2 regions of the Streptomyces sp. WG7 genome follow, and region 1 is predicted to be linked to the other one. Evidence: riboswitches for the same ligand, from Rfam matches in the RefSeq annotation. Region 1 holds a riboswitch; the other holds the start of a gene.
What was found. Region 1 has a riboswitch for thiamine pyrophosphate ahead of ACP4J0_RS20730 (thiamine ABC transporter substrate-binding protein). Riboswitches for the same ligand answer to the same signal wherever they lie in the genome.
Positions count from the first base shown of each region.

Region 2: linked by a shared signal. The riboswitch ahead of thiO (glycine oxidase ThiO) and the one ahead of ACP4J0_RS20730 (thiamine ABC transporter substrate-binding protein) in region 1 are both predicted to bind thiamine pyrophosphate.

Region 1 covers NZ_JBNGGE010000020.1:50,670-60,699, forward strand. The annotation lists gene ACP4J0_RS20700 (hypothetical protein) at 1-574, shown strand, start outside; gene ACP4J0_RS20705 (VOC family protein) at 757-1,164, shown strand; gene ACP4J0_RS20710 (LAETG motif-containing sortase-dependent surface protein) at 1,403-2,113, shown strand; gene ACP4J0_RS20715 (maleylpyruvate isomerase family mycothiol-dependent enzyme) at 2,179-2,979, opposite strand; gene ACP4J0_RS20720 (ABC transporter ATP-binding protein) at 3,008-4,024, opposite strand; gene ACP4J0_RS20725 (ABC transporter permease) at 4,044-5,645, opposite strand; gene ACP4J0_RS20730 (thiamine ABC transporter substrate-binding protein) at 5,690-6,778, opposite strand; TPP riboswitch at 6,858-6,963, opposite strand; gene rlmN (23S rRNA (adenine(2503)-C(2))-methyltransferase RlmN) at 7,041-8,153, opposite strand; gene ACP4J0_RS20740 (phosphatidate cytidylyltransferase) at 8,320-9,483, opposite strand; gene frr (ribosome recycling factor) at 9,483-10,030, opposite strand, start outside.
Region 2 covers NZ_JBNGGE010000007.1:197,302-207,331, reverse strand. The annotation lists gene pknB (Stk1 family PASTA domain-containing Ser/Thr kinase) at 1-1,876, opposite strand, end outside; gene ACP4J0_RS10770 (thiazole synthase) at 2,098-2,895, opposite strand; gene thiS (sulfur carrier protein ThiS) at 2,898-3,098, opposite strand; gene thiO (glycine oxidase ThiO) at 3,095-4,309, opposite strand; TPP riboswitch at 4,307-4,418, opposite strand; gene ACP4J0_RS10755 (hypothetical protein) at 4,471-4,821, shown strand; gene ACP4J0_RS10750 (NAD(P)/FAD-dependent oxidoreductase) at 4,911-6,125, shown strand; gene ACP4J0_RS10745 (Rv2175c family DNA-binding protein) at 6,285-6,650, shown strand; gene thiE (thiamine phosphate synthase) at 6,952-7,608, shown strand; gene metF (methylenetetrahydrofolate reductase [NAD(P)H]) at 7,778-8,701, shown strand; gene ACP4J0_RS10730 (hypothetical protein) at 8,758-9,771, shown strand; gene ACP4J0_RS10725 (phytoene desaturase family protein) at 9,845-10,030, opposite strand, start outside.

The sequences.
Region 1 (10,030 bases):
CGCCCTCCCCTGGGGCATCGCCGTGCTCACCCTCGGCCTCGCCGTCGAGACCTACGCCGGCGGCACAGCCACCACCCCCGACACCGCCCCCTCCGCCGGCGTCCTCATCGGCTGGGCCGTCACCGCGCTGGGCCTCGCCCTGGCCGGCCCCGGCCTCACCCACCTGTGCGGCCGCCTGCTGCAGGCGGCCCGGCCCGGCGCCCTGCGCCTCCTGGCCGGCCGTGTCCTCATGGACGAGTCGAACCGCATCGGCCGCCCCCTCGGCGTCGTCTGCGCCGTGGCCTCCGCCGTCTACGTCGCCGCCACGCTGTACGACACCGGCGGGCCGGTCCTCGGCCCGCTGAGCGTCTTCGGCGCCCTCCTCGTGGCCGGCTGCACGGTGGCCACCCTCCTCACCGCGGCCGTCGAGGCCAAACACGCCCGCGCCGAGACCACGGACGCCCTGCTGCGGCTGGGCGCGCCCCCGGCGACGCTGCGCGCCGCCGCCGCCGTACGCGCCGCCGCCCTGTTCGCCCTTTTCGGCCCGCTGACCCTGATCGTCGCGGAGCTGGCGTCGCTGCCGCTGGCCCGCTGACCCCCGTACCGGCCCTGTACCGGCGCTGTACCGGCCCCCGCACGCACCCCGGTACGGACTCCCGTACGGACCCCGGAGAAAGTTCCAGGAAATCCGCGAACCGGCGATGAGTTCCGGGTGCCCTTGGCGTCTAACCCTTCGAACGGCATGACCACAGCAGTACACCGACGGGAGAGGCCCCCATGTACCAGCAGATGATCTTCGTGAACCTGGCCACCAACGACCTCGACGCCTCGAGGAAGTTCTTCACCGAGCTCGGTTACGAGATCAACGCCCAGTTCAGCGACGACACCACCGCTTCGATCCCGCTCAGCGAGACCATCGTCGTGATGGTGCACACTCCGCAGAAGTACCGCGAGTTCACGAAGAAGGAGATCGTGGACTCGACGAAGTCCAGCGAGGTGCTGATCGCACTGAGCGCCGAGAGCCGCGAGAAGGTCGACGAGCTGGTGGAGAAGGCGGTCGCGGCCGGCGGCTCGGTCTCCGGCGAGACCCAGGACCTCGGTTTCATGTACGGCCGCGCCTTCGACGACCTGGACGGCCACACCTTCGAGGTCGTGTGGATGGACCCGGCGGCGGTCCAGGGCTGATCCACCCGCGGGCCTGCCTGCGGGTGGGCCACCGGTGGCGGACCGGGAAGGCTTCCAGGGCACCGAAACGTCTCGGCGGTTAATGAGACGGCAAAGCCAACACCCTTGACGGGCCTATGCGTTGACACTGCTTATGAACCACTTATAAACCAGTGAGGCTCGTGGGTGTGCCGACGCCGCGTCATCACGCGTCAGCACCCACTTCACCCCCCGCATCAGCGCTCCCGTAAGGACAAACGTGGCAGTCCTGTCCCTCATCAGTCGCACGGCCTCACGCCGTAGCGTTCGCGCCCTCGGCGTCGCCTCCGCCTCGGTGGCCCTGGCGGTCGGCGCCGCCGGCAACGCCCTCGCCTGCGACATCAGCGAGTTCTCCGCCGCCGCCAAGTGCGAGGGCGACAAGGGTGTCATCACCGTCACCGACGTGGACCCCGCCGGCATCCCGGCCACCGTCACCGTCTACCTGCAGAACAAGGGCTCAGACGCCGAGAAGATCGGTGAGCAGGTGGTCAGGGGTTCGCGCGAAGGCAGCACCATCACGTTCGCCGCGGACTGGAAGCCGAACGCCGAGTACCGCATCCACGTCAGGGCCGAACAGTACGTCGACGAGGACATCAAGCCGAACCTCGTGACCCCGTCGACCCCCTGCAAGACGGAGGACACACCGTCCCCGACCCCGTCGGAGAGCTCCTCCACCCCGGCCGAGGAGACGGAGACGCCGGCCCCGGCACCGTCCACGTCGGCCCCGGAACCGGCGAAGAGCGAGAGCACCGCACCGGCGGCCGTGCCGAGCAACGCCCCGTCCCCGGCGGCCGGGGAGTCCAACCTCGCCGAGACCGGCGCCAACTCCAACACCGGCGTGATCGTCGGCATCGCGGCGGCCCTGGTCGCCGTCGGTGGCGGCGCGGTCTTCTTCGGCCTGCGCCGCCGTGGGGCGAACAGCAACCGCTGACGCCCCGCGCACCGGTACGCGACGGTGGCCGTCCCCGGCCGGGGGCGGGCCACCGTCGCGTCACATCAGGCGAACCTCGCCTTCTCCAGCCAGAGTTCCAGCAGCTCGCGGTCGCCGAGCACCTGGAGTCCGGGGGCGTCCACCGGGAGCCGGCGGTAGAAGGCCAGCAGCACGTCCGTGAGGGGCCCCCGCAGCGCCACGGTGGCCTTCTCGTGACCACGGCGCCAGGTGACGCCGTCCGCGGGAAGCTCGATGAACCATTCGGCGTCGAGGTCGGCACCGGTGTCGGTGGCGTGCAGGTGGATGCTCCGGCCCGGGGCCCGCAACGCCCTCGCCGGACCGTCCGGCAGAACCCGCTGTACGAACCGCACGATGTCCAGCCACTCGTCGATCGCGTCCGCCGCCACGTCGGCCGCGACGGGCTCGAACGAGCGGCCCGCCGCGAGTGCCGCGTCCGCCCCGTGGACGACGAGTTCGTGCGTCATCCGGCGGGCCCAGAAGCCCGCGGTGTGGTCCCCCGACCACGACCACGCCCGCCCCTCCGGCCCGGCCTCCCGCAGCGCGTGGACGACCGTCGCGGCGGACTCGGCCAGCCAGGACTCCAGGGCCGCCGCGTCCCCGCGGACGTCGGGCCCCGCGGCCCCGGGCGCCCGGTCGATCGCGACGTCCTCCTCCGCGCGGGTGCGGACGATCAGCTCCGTCCAGCGCAGGGCGCGGCCGACGTGCCGCACCAGGTCCTCCAGCGTCCAGTCCGGGCAGGTCGGAACAGTGGCGGACAGGTCGGCGCCGGAGGACAGCACGGACCCGAACCGGCCCGCCTGATGGGCGACTTCATCGCAGTAGCGGTCGTGTGCGAGACGCGTCATGCCCGTCACCCTACGAGGTGGGCGATCATCAGAGCACGACGATTTCCGCCACGTCGAACTCCACCCCCACCGCCTCCCCGACCTCCGGTGCCGCCCGCAGCGCGCACGCCGCCTCCAGGCGCGGCGCGTCCTCGGGCTGGAGGTGGACGGCGACGTGGGTACCGCGGAAGGTGCGGGCGGTGACCGTGCAGCGCAGGCCCGCGTCGGCGGACACCAGGCGGACCCCGGCGGGCCGCACGAGCAGGGTGCGCGTTCCCTGCGAGGCGTCCTCGGAGACCGGCACCTTGCCCCACGGGGTGCCGGCGACCTGCCCGGCCACGGTCGCCTCCACCACGTTGTCGAAACCGAGGAAGCGGGCCACGAACGCGTCGGCCGGCCGCTGCCACACCTCGAGGGGCGTCCCCGACTGGGCGATCCGCCCGTCCCGCATCACGACGACCCGGTCGGCGAGCGCGAAGGCCTCGCCCTGGTCGTGGGTCACGGCGAGCACGGTGGTGCCCAGCCGGCCGAACAGCTCGCGCAGTTCCACCACGAGCCGCTCCCGCAGCGAGCGGTCGAGCTGGCCGAGCGGCTCGTCCAGCATCAGCAGGCGGGGCCGTGGCGCGAGGGCGCGGGCCAGCGCCACCCGCTGCTGCTCACCGCCGGAGAGCGCGGCGACGGACCGGCGAGCGGCATCCGGCAGCCCGACCAGTTCCAGCAACTCCGCCACCCGCTCCCGCTGTCCGGTGCGGGAGGCGCCCCGCATCCGCGGTCCGAAGGCGACGTTCCCGGCCACGTCCCGCTGCGGGAACAGCTGGTGGTCCTGGAACATCAGCCCGACCCCACGCTTGTGCGCGGGCACCCCGGACTGGTCCCGCCCGTCGAGCGTCACCCGCCCCGCGTCCAGCGGCTGGAGCCCGGCGACCGCCCGCAGCAGCGTCGACTTGCCGCTGCCGCTGGGCCCGAGCACGCACACCACCTCGTGCTCGGCGACCTCCAGGTCGACGGCGTCGAGCACGGCCCGGCCGCCGAAACGGACCGTCGCGCCCTCAAGGCTCAGCAGCATCCCGAGAACCCCCGCATTCCTAGAACTCCCCGCTCCGGTCGGTCCGCAGCCGCTCCAGCACCACCAGGGCCACCGCGCACACCAGCATCAGAATCGTCGACAGGGCCATCGCCTGGCCGTAGTTCATGTCCCCGGGCCGCCCCAGCAGCCGTGCCACGGCCACCGGCAGCGTCGGGTTGTCGGGACGCGCGATGAACACGGTCGCCCCGAACTCCCCGAGCGACACCGCGAAGGCGAACCCGGCCGCGACCAGCAGCGCCCGCCGCACCATCGGCAGGTCGACCTCCCGCCACACCCGCCACGGCGACGCCCCGAGCACCGCCGCCGCCTCCCGCAGCCGTACGTCCACCGCCCGCAGCACCGGCAGCATGGTCCGTACGACGAACGGGACGCCGACCAGCGCCTGGGCGAGCGGCACGAGGATCCACGACGACCGCAGGTCCAGCGGGGGTTCGTCCAGGGCGATCAGGAACCCGAAGCCGACCGTCACGGCGGACACCCCGAGCGGCAGCATCAGCAGCGCGTCGAAGCCGCGTACGAAACGGCCCGCGTCGCGGCGGGTGAGCGCGGCGGCGGCCAGCGCGCCGATCACCACGGCGATGGCGGTGGCGGCGACGGCGTACTGGAGGGAGTTGCCGATCGCCTCGATCGGCGGGACGAGGAAGGCGCCGCCGTCCTCGTGGGTCAACGCGCGGTAGTAGCCGAAGCCGGGTGCGCCCAGGGACCGCTGGACCAGCACGGCGAGCGGGAGCACCAGCAGCACGGCGACGGTGACCAGGACCCCGGCCAGCAGCGCCCACTGCCCGGCCCCGCGCGGCCGGCGCGCGGTCGTGCCCGCGTCGACCAGCCGCAGGGCCGTCTCCCGCCGCCGTACCGTCCAGGCGTGTACGGCGAGGACGGCGGCCACCGCGGCGAACTGGACCAAGGTCAGGACGGCGGCCGTGGACAGGTCGAAGATCTGGGAGGTCTGCCGGTAGATCTCCACCTCCAGGGTGGAGAAGGCGGGGCCGCCGAGGATCTGGACGACGCCGAAGGAGGTGAAGGTGAACAGGAACACCATCAGCGCGGCGGCGGCCACGGCGGGCGCGAGCGCGGGCAGCGTCACCTGCCGCCAGGCTTTCGGCCGCGACGCACCGAGCATCCGCGCGGCCTCCTCCTGCCGCGGGTCGAGCTGCGCCCACAGACCGCCGACGGTGCGTACGACGACGGCGTAGTTGAAGAAGACGTGCGCGAGGAGGATCGCCCACACGGTGGTGTCCAGCCGCAGACCCCACAGCTCGTCGAGCAGCCCGCCGCGCCCGACCAGCGCCAGGAACGCCGTACCGACGACGACCGTGGGCAGTACGAACGGCACGGTGACCACGGCCCGCAGCACCTGCTTGCCGGGGAAGTCGAAGCGGGCGAAGACATACGCGCCGGGCAGGGCGATCAGCAGCGTGAGCGCGGTGGAGGCCAGCGCCTGCCAGGTGGTGAACCACAACACGTGCCGGACGTCGGACTGCGCGAGCACATCCGCGATCCGCCCGAACCGCCAGGATCCGTCGGTCTCCAGCCCGCGCGCGACGATCGCGACGACGGGGTAGGCGAAGAACACCGCGAAGAACGCGACGGGCCCGGCCATCAAGGCCAGCCGCGCCGCGTTCCCCGTGCGACGCCGGCGCTCGGCTACTTGAGTACGAGTGAGGTCCACGACTTGACCCACTGGTCGCGGTTGGCGGCGATCTTCGCCGGTTCCATGGTCTGCGGGTCCTCGGCCTGCGGCCCGAACTTCCGGAACGCCTCGGGGATCTGCGTCCCCTCCCGCACCGGGTAGACGAACATGTTCAGCGGCATGTCGTCCTGGAACTCCTTGCCGATCAGGAAGTCGAGGAGTGCCTTGCCGCCCTCGGGGTTCCCGGCGTTGCTCAGCAGACCCGCGTACTCGACCTGGCGGAAGCAGGTGCCGGTGGCGACGCCCGTCGGCGCGGTGGCCGGCTGCGGGTCGGCGTAGATGACCTCGGCGGGCGGGGACGAGGCGTAGGAGACGACGAGCGGACGGTCGCCCTTGGCCTTCTTGCCGCCGGACGAACCGGAGAACTCCTCGTTGTACGCCTGCTCCCAGCTGTCGACGACCTTGACGCCGTTCGCCTTCAGCTTCTTCCAGTAGTCCTGCCATCCCTCGTCGCCGTACTTCGCGGCGGTGCCGAGGAGGAAGCCGAGCCCGGGCGAGGAACTGCCCGCGTTCTCGGTGACGAGCAGGTCCTTGTACTCGGGCTTGATCAGGTCGTCGAAGGAGTCCGGCGGCGTCAGCCCGTGCTCGCTGAAGTACGCCTTGTCGAAGTTGACGCAGACGTCCCCGGTGTCGACGGGCGTGACCCGGTGCTTGTCCTGGTCGGTCCGGTACTCGGGGAGGACGAGGTCGGACCCCTTCGCCTCGTACGGCTGGAACAGCCCGTTGTCGAGCGCCCGGGACAGCAGCGTGTTGTCGACGCCGAAGAAGACGTCGCCCTGCGGGTTGTCCTTGGTGAGGATGGCCTTGTTGACGGCCTGCCCGGCGTCCCCGTCCTCCAGGACCCGGACCTTGTAGCCCGAGCTCTTCTCGAAGGCGGCGATGACGTCCTTCGACGCGGCCCACGAGTCGTGGCTGACGAGGGTCACGGTCCTGGAGTCGCCGGATCCCCGGCCGTCGTCGTCGGCCGACGATCCGCAGGCGGCCAGACCGCCGGCCATGCCGAGCCCGAGGGCCAGGGCGGTGGCCTTCCTGGTGATGCTCACTGAATTCCTCCTGGGTGACCAGGAGAAGACGCGGCCCCGCCCGGAACCCCTGGCGAGGGTCCCGGGCAGGGCGCAACAGCTCGAGTGGTGACCGATCTCCCTACCCAGAATGACCTGGGCCAGGTTCGGAGGGTCTGCGGCCGGTGCCGCACTCTCAGCGCTGTGGCGCTCCCCTGTCGGAATATGAAGATGTACTTCCGTTTGAACTTCTGTACGGACTTCTGCATGAAACGTCGTACGACGATGTACGACGCCGGTCAGGTTACCGCTCGCTCGCGGCGAGCTGACCACACGCCCCGTCGATCTCCTGACCACGGGTGTCCCGGATCGTCACCGGCACACCGTGCGCCGCGATCGCCTCCACGAACGCCTTCTCGTCCTCGGGCCGCGACGCGGTCCACTTCGAGCCGGGCGTCGGGTTGAGCGGGATGAGGTTGACGTGCACGGGCCTGCCCTTGAGCAGCCGCCCGAGCCGGTCGCCGCGCCACGCCTGGTCGTTGATGTCCCGGATCAGCGCGTACTCGATCGACAGCCGGCGCCCGGACGTGGCCGCGTACTCGAACCCGGCGTCCAGCACCTCACGCACCTTCCAGCGCGTGTTGACGGGGACGAGGGTGTCCCGCAGCTCGTCGTCGGGCGCGTGCAGCGAGATGGCGAGGCGGCACTTGAAGCCCTCGCCGGTGAAGCGGTGGATGGCCGGGACGAGACCGACCGTGGAGACGGTGATGCCGCGCTGGGAGAGGCCCAGTCCGTCGGGCTCGGGGTCGGTGAGGCGGCGGATGGAACCGACGACGCGGTTGTAGTTGGCGAGGGGCTCGCCCATGCCCATGAACACGATGTTGCTGAGCCGGGCCGGTCCCCCCGGGACCTCGCCGTCCCGCAGCGCCCGCATGCCGTCCACGATCTGGTGCACGATCTCGGCGGTGGACAGGTTCCGGTCCAGGCCCGCCTGCCCCGTGGCGCAGAACGGGCAGTTCATGCCGCAGCCCGCCTGGGAACTGATGCACATGGTCACCCGGTCCGGGTAGCGCATGAGGACGGACTCGACGAGCGTCCCGTCGAACAGCTTCCACAGCGTCTTGCGCGTGGTGCCCTGGTCGGTCGACAGATGCCGCACGACCGTCATCAGCTCGGGCAGCAGGGCCTCCTGGAGCCCCTGGCGCGAGCCGGCCGGGATGTCGGTCCACTGCTCGGGGTCGTGCGCGTACCGCGCGAAGTAGTGCTGCGAGAGCTGCTTGGCGCGGAACGGCTTCTCGCCGATCGCGGCGACGGCCTCCTTGCGCTCGGCGGGCGTGAGGTCGGCGAGGTGCCGCGGTGGCCGCTTCGCTCCGCGGGGTGCGGCGAAGGTGAGCTCACCTGGGGCTGGACGGGCCACGGTCGGACAACTCCTCAAAACGACAGGCCTCGGCGAATCCCCGCTCACGCGGGGACGACGGCAGCCATGCCGAAGCCAGGAGACCTCACCGGACTGTCCCCGCGTCGGCGGGGACACACGAAAGGGCCCGCAGCAGCGCGGGCCCTTCCAGACTACCTGAAGCGTGTCAACCCGATCCGACGAAGATCACCAGCAGCAGCCACACCACCGGCGCCGTGGGCAGCAGCGAGTCCAGGCGGTCCATGATGCCGCCGTGGCCCGGGAGCAGCGTGCCCATGTCCTTGATGCCGAGGTCCCGCTTGATCATGGACTCGCCGAGGTCGCCCAGCGTGGCGCTGACGGCGACCGCGAGGCCGAGCAGCAGACCCTGCCACCAGGTGCCGCCGTCGATCACGAACTGCATGCACAGCGCGCCGGCCGCCATCGCGAACGCCACCGCTCCGAGCAGGCCCTCCCGGGTCTTGCCGGGGCTGATGCGCGGGGCGAGCTTGGTCCTGCCGAAGCGCCAGCCGACGGCATAGGCGCCGGTGTCGCTGACGACCGTCAGCACCAGGAAGACCAGCACGCGCCGCGCGCCGTCGTCGGCCATGAGCATCATCGTGACGAACGTCGCCAGGAAGGGCACGTAGAACGCCGCGAAGAGGCCCGCGGTGACGTCCTTGAGGTACCCCTCCGGCGGCTCGGTCATCCGCCACACGAGGACCGCGAGGGCGGTGAGCGCCATGGCGACCCACGCGCCTTCGGCGCCCCGCACATACCCGGCGACCACCATCGCCGCGCCACCGACCGCGAGCGGCACGAGGGGCGCCTTGATGCCCTTGCGCTCCTGGAGCCGCTTGGTCAGCTCCCACAGGCCCACCACGACGGCGACCGCGACCACGCCGACGAAGACGGCCTTGACGACGAACAGCGAGGCGACGATCACCGCGCCGAGCCCGAGGCCGACCCCTATCGCGGCACCCAGGTCGCGCCCCGCGCTCTTCTTCTGCGGCTGGGGCCGGTGCTGCGCCGGCTGGGGGGCGTCGGGCATGGGCTCCGGATTCTGCGGCACCGCCGCATACGGCTGCGCCGACGGATTCTCGCCGCGATACGGATCGTCGCGGAACGGCTCGTCTCGGAACAAGGGGCCGCTCAGCCGAGCGGCCCCTTGTTCGTCATCCTGGTCTCCGCCGTGTTCGGGTACGTCGGGCACGATGGGCATGGGGCGAGTCTGCTGCGCGTAGTGCGCATCGTACGCGGGACCCGCCGGGGCAGCGCCCTGGACAGGTCCCTGGTCGGACGGCCCCCAGTACCCGGCTTGTGGCGGCGCTCCCCAGGAAGAGTCGTTCATCAGACCTCGAGCAGCTCGGCTTCCTTGTGCTTGAGGAGCTCGTCCACCTGGGCGACGTACTTGGCGGTGGTGTCGTCGAGCTCCTTCTCCGCACGGCGGCCCTCGTCCTCGCCGACCTCGCCGTCCTTGACCATCTTGTCGATGGTGTCCTTGGCCTTGCGGCGCACGGAGCGGATGGAGACCTTGGCGTCCTCGGCCTTGCTCTTGGCGACCTTGATGTAGTCGCGGCGGCGCTCCTCGGTGAGCTCGGGGAACACCACCCGGATGATGTTGCCGTCGTTGCTGGGGTTGACGCCCAGGTCGGAGTCGCGGATCGCCTGTTCGATGTTGCGCAGGGCGCTCTTGTCGAAGGGGGTCACCACGGCCATGCGCGGCTCCGGCACGGAGAACGAGGCCAGCTGGTTGATCGGCGTCAGCGCGCCGTAGTAGTCGGCCACGATCTTGTTGAACATCGCCGGGTGCGCACGGCCGGTGCGGATCGCGGCGAAGTCCTCCTTGGCGACCACGACGGCCTTCTCCATCTTCTCCTCGGCCTCGAGGAGGGTCT
Region 2 (10,030 bases), on a different contig from region 1:
CGCCGAACAGTCCGAGCAGACCGCGGTCCTCCTCGACGTCGAAGCCCGCGTCCTTCAGCGTCCGCTTGGCGTCGCCCACGCTGTCGCCGACCACGTCCGGGACCTCGATCATCTCGGGGCCCTTGGAGACCGTGAGGGTCACCGTGTCGCCCTCGGCGGCCCGACTGCCGGAACCCGGCGTCTGACGGGCGACCCGGCCCTTGTCGTGCTCGGAGTTCACCTGCTCGTCGGCGACCTTCACCTTCAGCCCGGCCTCGGTCAGCTCGGCCCTCGCGTCGGCCAGGTCGTCGCCGGTGACGTCCGGGACGTCGATCGGGCTGCCCTTGCTGACGACCAGGGCGACCGCGGAGCCGGCGCGCACCGTGGTGCCCGTCCTCGGCTTCGTGGAGATCACGAAGCCCTTCGGCACCTCCTCGCTGAACGCCCGGGTCACCATGCCCGGCTCCAGCCCCTCGTCCTTCAGCACGGTCCGCGCCCGGTCCAGCTTGTAGCCCTCGACGTCCGGCAGCTTCACGGTGTCGGGGCCGTCGGAGACCGTGAACGACACCGAGTCGTTCTTGCGGATGCGGGCGCCCACCCCGGGATCGGAGCTGATGACCTTGCCGCGCTCCACGGTGTCGCTGTAGGCGTGCTCGACCTTGCCCACGTCCAGGCCCGCCTCGTCCAGCCGGTCCCGGGCCTGCGCCTCGGTCTTGGACAGCAGCGCGGGCACCTTGGTGAACTGGCCGGAGTTGATGTACCAGACACCCGTGCCGACGCCGAGCACCAGCAGGACGGCCACGACGACCGCCATCGGGCCGCGCCGCAGCTGCGGCCGCCGGCGCCGGGGCGGGGCCGGCTCGGGAGCCGCCAGCCGACTGGTGCGGTTCACCCCGTCCGCGGGGAACGCGCCGTCCGTGCCGTCGCCCTCGTCCTCGTTGACGGGGAGCGGCCGGGGCAGGGTCAGCGCGCGGGGGATCACGCTCGTGCGGTCCTCGGCGTTGTCGTGCTCCCCGGTGAGCGCCTGCGGCGGCACCGCGTCCAGCTGGTCCCCGCTCAGCGCCCCGCGGGCCTGGCGGGTCTGCGAGAGCAGGGCCACGGCGTCGTGCGGACGGATCTCCGGGTTGCGGGCGGTCGCCGAGGCGACCAGCTCGTCCAGCTCGTAGGCCATCCCCGGCACGGCGGCCGACGGCGGCGGCACGTCCTCGTGCAGATGCTTGTAGAGCACCTGGGCGGGGGAATCCCCCTCGTGAGGCTTGGCGCCGGTCAGCATCTCGTGCAGCACCACGCCGCACGCGTACACGTCGACCCTCGGATCGGCGGCGCCGTGCTCGATCTGCTCGGGCGCCAGGTAGGAGACGGTGCCGAGGACGGCTCCGGTGGTGCTGGTGACCGTGTCGACGGCCCGGACCAGTCCGAAGTCGGCGACCTTGACCCGGCCGTCGTCCCCTATCAGCACGTTCTCCGGCTTCATGTCCCGGTGCACGAACCCGGCCCGGTGCGCGGCGCCCAGCGCGGCCAGCACCGGCTCCAGGATGTCCAGCGCGGCCCGCGGCCGCAGCGCCCCGCGCTCGCGCAGCACGTCGCGCAGGGTGCAGCCGGCGATGTACTCCATGGCCAGGTAGACGTACGCTCCCTCGGCCCCTTGGTCGAATACCTGTACGACGTTGGGGTGGTCGAGGCGGGCCACCGACTTCGCCTCGCGGATGAACCGCTCCACGAAGGTGGCGTCGGCCGCGAGCGTCGGGTGCATCACCTTCAGCGCGAGCACGCGGTCCAGGCGGGTGTCCACGGCCCGGTAGACCGTGGCCATCCCGCCCACCGCGATCCGCGCCTCGACGCGGTACCGGCCGTCGAGCACCTGCCCGACGAGAGGGTCCTGAAGGGTCGTGTCCACGCAGGCGAGTCTACGAGTCACCACGGACACCCGGCGCCGCCGCCGAGCAGCGGGGGCGGTACTGCAGCCCATCTGTGACGTGCCCGACGCGGAGCCGGGCCCATGCCCGCGCACGGCAGGCCCCGGACGGCGACGGACCCCGAGGCCGGAACCCCCCGCCCTTGCGCGACGGGAAACGGGTGGTGCGCCGGACGGAGACGAAACGGCAGGTCAGCGCCGGGTCACTGGAAAGCGGGCCGCTCAGGGTCCAGGACGGCCAGGCCCTCCGAGGGAGACGACGCCTGCGCGAAACGCCGCCGCGGGATCCGCCCGGCCCGCCGGGCCAACCGCCCGGCCTCCACCGCGCACCGCATCCCCTCCGCCATCAGCACCGGCTCCTGCGCCCGCGTCACCGCCGAGGCGAGCATCACACCCGCGCACCCCAGCTCCATCGCGAGCGCCACGTCCGACGCCGTACCGGCCCCCGCGTCCAGAATCACCGGCACGCGCGCGTGCTCCACGATCAGCTCGAAGTTGTGCGGGTTGCGGATGCCGAGCCCCGACCCGATCGGCGAGCCGAGCGGCATGATCGCGGCGCACCCGACGTCCTCCAGCTTGCGTGCGAGGACCGGGTCGTCGTTCGTGTACGGCAGCACCGTGAACCCGTCGTCGACCAGCGTCTCCGCCGCGTCCAGGAGCTCGATCGGGTCGGGCAGCAGGGTGCGCTCGTCGGCGATGACCTCCAGCTTGACCAGGTCCGTGCCGAGGGCCTCGCGCGCGAGCCGGGCGGTGAGGACGGCCTCCCCGGCGGTGAAGCAGCCGGCCGTGTTCGGCAGCACCCGGATGCCGAGCTTCTCCAGCACCGACAGCACGGACCCGTGCACCGAGGCGTTCACCCGCCGCATCGCGACGGTCGTCAGCTCCGTCCCGGACGCCACCAGCGCCCGCTCCAGGACGTCGAGGCTGGGCGCCCCGCCGGTGCCCATGATCAGGCGGGACCCGTAGGCCGTACCGCCGAGGACAAACGGATCGTCGGCCATGGTCAGCCTCCTTGGACGGCGGTGAGGACTTCGACGCGGTCGCCGTCGGCCAGCGAGGTGGCGGACCACCGCGCGCGCGGGACGACGGTTTCGTTGAGGGCGGCGGCCACCCCGGACGGCGCCGCGGTGAGCGTCCCCACCAGGGTGTCCAGGGCGGTGCCGGGAGCCACCTCGCGCGGCTCGCCGTTGACGGAGATGTTCATGCGGGCTGCTCCGAGAGTTCCGGGAGTGCGGGGGCGGCGCCGAAGCGCCGGGGGGTGAAGGGGCGGGCCTCGGCCGGCAGCTCCCCGGTGGTCAGGACGTCCGCCATGACGTCGCCGGTGACCGGGGTGAGCAGGACACCGTTGCGGTGGTGGCCGGTGGCCAGCAGCAGGCCGTCCAGGGCGGTCGGGCCGAGCAGCGGGGCGTTGTCCGGGGAGCCGGGGCGCAGACCCGCCCGGGTCTCCGCCAGGGGCAGCTCGGTGATGCCGGGTACCAGCTCGTGGGCGTCGCGCAGCAGCTCGTACACGCCGCCCGCGGTGACCGTCGTGTCCCAGCCCAGTTCCTCACTGGTGGCGCCGACGACCAGCTCGCCGCTCTCCCGGGGCACCAGGTAGACGTGGTTGCCGCGCACCACGGCGCGCACCGTCCGGTTCAGCAGCGGCCCGTGCGTCCGCGGCATCGTCAGCCGCAGCACCTGCCCCTTCACCGGCCGCACCGGCGGCAGCACGTCGTCCGGTACGCCCGTGAGCCGCCCGCTCATGCTGCCCCCGGCCAGCACCACCCGCCCGGCCTCCAGCGCGGTGCCGTCCGCCGTGACGACGCCCGTGGCGCGTGCGCCGCCGCGTCCGACGGTGAGCCGGTCGGCCCACACCCGGTGGAAGACGACGCCCGCGCGTTCGCAGGCGGCCACGAGCGCGCCGGCGAGGCGCCGGGGGTCGATCTGATGGTCGCCGTCCACCCGGAGCCCGCCGCGCACACCGGGCGCGAGCATCGGCTCCAGACGCCGGCACTCGCGCCCCGGCAGCCACTCGGACTCCAGGCCCGAGCGCTGCTGGAGCGCGTGCAGTTCCCGCAGGTGGGCGCGGTCGTCGGCGTCCAGGGCGACGGCGAGGGTGCCGCACCTGCGGTAACCGAGGTCGTGGCCGGTGAGGTCGGCCAGCTCCGCCGCGAAGTCCGGGTACCGGCGGGCGGAGGCGAGGTTCAGGGCGAGCAGCGTCTGCTCGCCGTAGTGCAGTTCCGTGACGGCGGCCAGCATCCCGGCCGCCACCTGGGCGGCCCCACCGCCCGGTTCCGGGTCCACGAGCGCCGTGACGAGCCCGCGCTGCGCGGCCCGCCAGGCCGTGACCAGGCCGATGATCCCGCCCCCGACGACGAGGACGTCGGGGGTGCGTGACGACGTGTGTGGCGGAGACGTGTGTGGCGGAGACGACATGGGCGTCCAGCCCCTCCCTTCGCCGGCATGACCCGGATCAGGTTCGTACGGTCGGAGGCCGCCAGCCTCCCTCTCAGCCCGGTGCGTCCGGGCTCCCGCGAGTGCTTTACGTTGGCCACCCTAGCCCGCAGCGCACCGCACTCGTAAGGGAGCCTCCTCCCATGGCACGTTCACTCGACGGTCTCGTCCTCGCCCCCGTCGCCGACCAGGCGCCCGGCCAGGTGGGCACGCGTACCCGCTTCACGTATCACGAGGAGGACGGCGCCGTATGGGCCGAGTACGCGGGCGGCGACGTCGTCCGCGGCCGCCTGGTGGGAAGCAGGGAGGGCGACCGTCTCGACTTCCGTTACGTGCAGCTCAAGACCGACGGCAGCACGTCGTCGGGCCACTGCGTGTCGACCGTCGTCGAGCTGCCGGACGGGCGGGTGCGCCTGGAGGAGACCTGGGAGTGGGAGTCGCAGCGGGGCAGCGGGACGAGCGTTGTGGAGCAGGTCACCGCGCACGGGCACTGACCGGCGAGCCGCCGGGTGTCTAAGGTGATCAGGTGAGCGAGCAGACGCAGGAGCAGACCCGGGAACGGGGAGCGGACGCGGAGCGCCGCGTGGTCGTCGTGGGCGCGGGCATGGCGGGGGTGCAGACCGCCGTCGCCCTGCGGGAGCAGGGCTTCACCGGCGCCGTGACGCTGATCGGCGCGGAGCCGCACCAGCCGTACGACCGCCCCCCGTTGTCCAAGGCCGTCCTGCTCGGCACGGCCGAGGGCTCCGCCTTCGACGTCGACTTCGAGGCGCTCGGCATCACCCTGCGGCTCGGCTGCGAGGCCCTGGGCGTCCGCCCCGGAGCGCACGTCCTCGACACCTCCGCGGGGCCCGTGCCGTACGACGTCCTCGTCCTCGCGACCGGCGCCGAACCGATCCGGCTCCCCGGCGCGGAGGGCGTGCCCGGCGTGCACCTGCTGCGCACCCTGGACGACGCCGAACGGCTGCGCCCGGTGCTCGCCCGGCAGCACGACATCGTGGTCGTCGGCGCGGGCTGGATCGGCGCCGAGTTCGCCACCGCCGCGCGTGAGGCGGGCTGCGCGGTGACCGTCGTGGAGGCCGCCGACCGGCCCCTCGCCGGTGTGCTGCCCGACGAGGTCGCCGCGAGGATGGCGGACTGGTACGCCGGTGCGGGCGCCGTACTGCGCACGCACGCGCGCGTGGAGCGCGTCGAGCCCGGTGCCCCCGGGGAGCCCGGCCAGGTGGTCCTCGACGACGGCTCACGGCTGCCCGCGGGCGCGGTCGTCGTCGGCATCGGCGCCCGGCCCGCCACCACGTGGCTCGCCGGCTCCGGGATCGGCCTCGGCGCGCACGGGGAGGTTCTGGCCGACGACCGTCTGCGCACTTCGGCGCCGGACGTCTACGCGGTCGGCGACTGCGCCTCCTTCCCCTCCCGCCGCTACGGCGAGCGGCTGCTCGTGCACCACTGGGACAACGCCCTCCAGGGCCCGCGCACGGTCGCCGCCAACATCGTCGGCGCCGCCACCGACGAGCCCCCGGCGGCCTACGACCCGGTGCCGTACTTCTGGTCCGAGCAGTTCGGCCGCTTCGTCCAGTACGCCGGTCACCACACGGCCGCCGACCGCACCCTGTGGCGCGGGGACCCCTCGGGGCCCGCCTGGACGGTCTGCTGGCTGCGCGAGGACCGCCTGGTCGCCCTGCTGGCGGTGGGCCGCCCCCGGGACCTCGCCCAGGGCAAACGCCTGATCCAGGCGGGCACGACGATGGACCCGCGGCTGCTGGCCGATCCGGCGAGGCCGCTCAAGGCGGCGACGGCGTAGGCCGCCCGTCCGGGTTCTCCCGCCGTCCGCGCTCCCGGTCCGGTTCGCCGGCCCGGTTCGCCGGTCCGAGGCGTCGGTCCGGGGCGTCGGCCCGGTTCGCCGGCCGGGGTCGGACGGGTCCGGTTTCCGACTGTCAGTGCCAGATGGCAGGCTGGAGCTGTGACCGAGATTGACGCAAAGATCGATGCTCTCGTGCCTGCCTGGCTCACCGTCCCCGACATCGCCGAGATGCTCGGTGTCGAGGTGACCCGCGTACGCCAGCTGATCAAGGAAGGCCAGCTCATCGCCGTACGCCGCGGTGAGAACCGCGCGCTGCACATCCCCGCGGCCTTCATCGACGAGGACAAGGTCGTCAAGGGCCTGGTCGGGACCCTGACGCTGCTGCGGGACGACGGTTTCACGGCCGAGGAGATGCTGGAGTGGCTCTTCACGCCCGACGAGACCCTGCCCGGCACCCCCGCGCAGGCGCTGAGCGAGAACCGCGGCACGGAGGTGAAGCGCCGCGCCCAGGCGCTCGCCGTCTGACCTGACACCCGCTGCCCGGCGTGCCGGCACGCGGCCCGCACGCCGGGGCCGTGGCCCGGCACGCCCCGTGCCCCACGGGCCGCGTGCCGCCCGCAGTACCGTTCGACGCACGGGCCGTGTGCTGCCCGAGTATCCGTTCAACGCACGGGCCGTGTGCTGCCGTGCATCCGTTCGCGCCCGGGCCGCGTGCTGCCCGAGCACCTGTTCTCCGCACGGGCCGCGTCGCCACCGCGGCCCGTGTGCCAGAGCCGTGCGGCCCACGTGGCCCACGCCACCGACCTGCCGACCTGGGGGAACCCGCATGCCCGACACCGACGCCACCGCCCGCGCCCGGCTCGCCGACGCCAGGCTCTACCTGTGCACGGACGCCCGCCGCGACCAGGGCGACCTGCCCGAGTTCCTGGACGCGGTGCTGGCCGGCGGCGTCGACATCGTGCAGCTGCGCGACAAGGGCATGGAGGCCGGGGAGGAGCTGGAACACCTCGAGGTCTTCGCCGACGCCTGCGCCCGCCACGGCAAGCTCCTCGCGGTGAACGACCGGGCGGACGTCGCCCACGCGGCCCGCGCCGACGTGCTGCACCTCGGGCAGGGCGACCTTCCGGTGCCCGCCGCCCGGGCGATCCTCGGCGACGACGTCCTCGTCGGCCGTTCCACGCACGCCGAGTCCGAGGCCGCCGCTGCCGCCGTCCAGGACGGCGTGGACTACTTCTGCACCGGCCCGTGCTGGCCGACCCCCACCAAGCCCGGCCGCCACGCACCCGGACTCGGCCTGGTCCGTCACACGGCGTCCCTCGGCACCGAGCGCCCCTGGTTCGCCATCGGCGGCATCGACCTCGGCAACCTCGACGAGGTGCTGGAGGCCGGCGCCCGGCGCGTCGTCGTCGTCCGCGCGATCACCGCGGCGGACGATCCGGGCGCGGCGGCCGCCGAGTTCGCGAAGCGACTGCGGCAGGCGTAGGGCTCGCGTCGGCGTGGCCGGCGGCCGGCGGTCGGTGGGTCGGCGTGGCCGGGGGAGCCGGAGGCATGTGTCCGGCGAGTATGTCCAAGGGGTGGACAACAAATCGACAATACGGACAAATGCCCTGCATCCGGTTGGGTGACCGCCGCCCCCTGGCTAACCTGCCCGTATGGCCCTCGGAACCGCATCCACCAGGACTGATCGCGCACGCACCGTGCGCGACATGCTCGCGTCCGGCAAGACGACGTACTCGTTCGAGTTCTCCGCGCCGAAGACGGCCAAGGGCGAGAAGAACCTGTGGAGCGCGCTGAGGCGGGTGGAGGCGGTCGCGCCGGACTTCGTCTCCGTGACCTACGGCGCCGGCGGATCCACGCGCGCGGGGACGGTCAAGGAGACCCAGCAGATCGTCGCCGACACCACGCTGACCCCCGTGGCCCACCTCACCGCCGTCGACCACTCCGTCGCCGAACTGCGCAACATCATCGGCCAGTACGCCGACGCCGGGATCCGCAACATGCTGGCCGTGCGCGGCGATCCGCCCGGCGACCCCACGGCCGACTGGGTCCCGCACCCGCAGGGCCTGACCTACGCGGCCGAACTGGTCCGGCTCATCAAGGAGTCGGGCGACTTCTGCGTCGGTGTCGCGGCGTTCCCCGAGATGCACCCGCGCTCCGCCGACTGGGACACGGACGTGAGGCACTTCGTCGACAAGTGCCGGGCGGGCGCCGACTACGCGATCACGCAGATGTTCTTCCAGCCCGAGTCCTACCTGCGCCTGCGCGACCGGGTCGCCGCGGCCGGCTGCGAGACCCCGGTCATTCCCGAGGTCATGCCGGTGACCAGTGTGAAGATGCTGGAGAGGTTGCCAAAGCTCAGCAACGCCTCGTTCCCGGCCGAGCTGAAAGAGCGGATCCTCACAGCCAAGGACGATCCGACCGCTGTACGCTCCATTGGCATCGAGTTCGCCACGGAGTTCTGCGCGCGGCTACTGGCCGAGGGTGTGCCCGGACTGCACTTCATCACGCTGAACAACTCCACGGCGACCCTGGAAATCTACGAGAACCTGGGCCTGCACCACCCACCGCGGGCCTAGACCGGTCGCACATACTTACGACACACTGCGTAGCGGCCACTGGGAGAGGGGCGTACATGGGCTGGACGGTCCTCTACATCGCGTTCGGCGGCGTCGCGCTGTGGCTGCTCGGTGAGGTGCTGCTGCAGTACAAGGCGCGGCTGCGCTGGCGGCTGCTCGCGTTCGGCGGCTTCCTCGGTGTCGTGATCGGTGTCCTGATCCCGTCCGTCATCGTCATCGGGCTGGGCGCGGCCGCCTTCGCGGTCGGCCAGACCTACGTCACGCTGTCGTTCCGCCGCGGCTTCGAGGCCGGCTGGGCGGTCAACGCCCCGACGGGCCTCACCGGCAGGCGCAGCCGCCCCCAACGGGGCAGCCAGGAACCGACGTTGGAGGTCTCCGGCCTCGAAGCGGCCGAGGGCGGCCCGGACGACCACGACGGTCACGACGGCTACGACGGCCGTACGCGGGACCACGCGCCCGGTCAGGACGGCCTCTCGTACGGCCCCGACGACTACGACCGCGACGACGTCTTCACCCCGGCCCGCCCCGCCGACCCCGCGGCCGCGGAGACCACCGCCGTCTACGAGCCGCAGCCCATGCCGGACGACACCGGCTCCTACGGTGTGTACGCCGACGCCGGCTACGGCCACGACCAGCAGGCCCAGGCCCAGGCCGCGGCCGCGCAGGGCACCGACCAGTCCTACGCCTACGACTACTCGGGTTACGGACAGCAGCAGGGGTACGGCTACGACACCGGCGGCCAGCAGCAGTACGCCGCCTACTCCGACCCGTACATCGGCACCCACACCTACGGCGGGACGTCGTACGACACCGGCTCCTACGACCCGGCCGCCGGGCAGCAGTACGGCCGGCAGGACTACGGGCAGGACCAGTACGCCACCGGCACGCCCGGCGGTTACGGCGGCGAGACACCGGCCGGCGGGGTGTGGGTGCCGCAGCAGCGCAGCACCGACGAACCCCACGGCGGCGAACTCCCGCAGGAGCAGACGTATCCGTACCAGGGCAACGGCCAGACACAGGGTCAGAGCCAGGGCCAGGGCCAGGGCTACGACGAGCAGTACCGCTTCTGACGGCGCGTCCGGGGACAGGCCACCGGTCCCCGACCGCTCACCGGCGCCCTGCCGCTCACCGGCCCCCTGCCGGTCACTGAGAACCCCGGAACTCCGGTCCCTCCACGACGAGTCCGGCGACCAGCGCGCCCGACATGCCCGCGTGCGGCAGACCCCCGCCCGGGTGCGACCAGCCGCCGACCGTGAACAGCCCGCCGGTGCGCGTGCCGTTCGCCGCGTGCAGCAGGCGCCCGCCGGCCCCCGCCAGGGCCGGCACCGG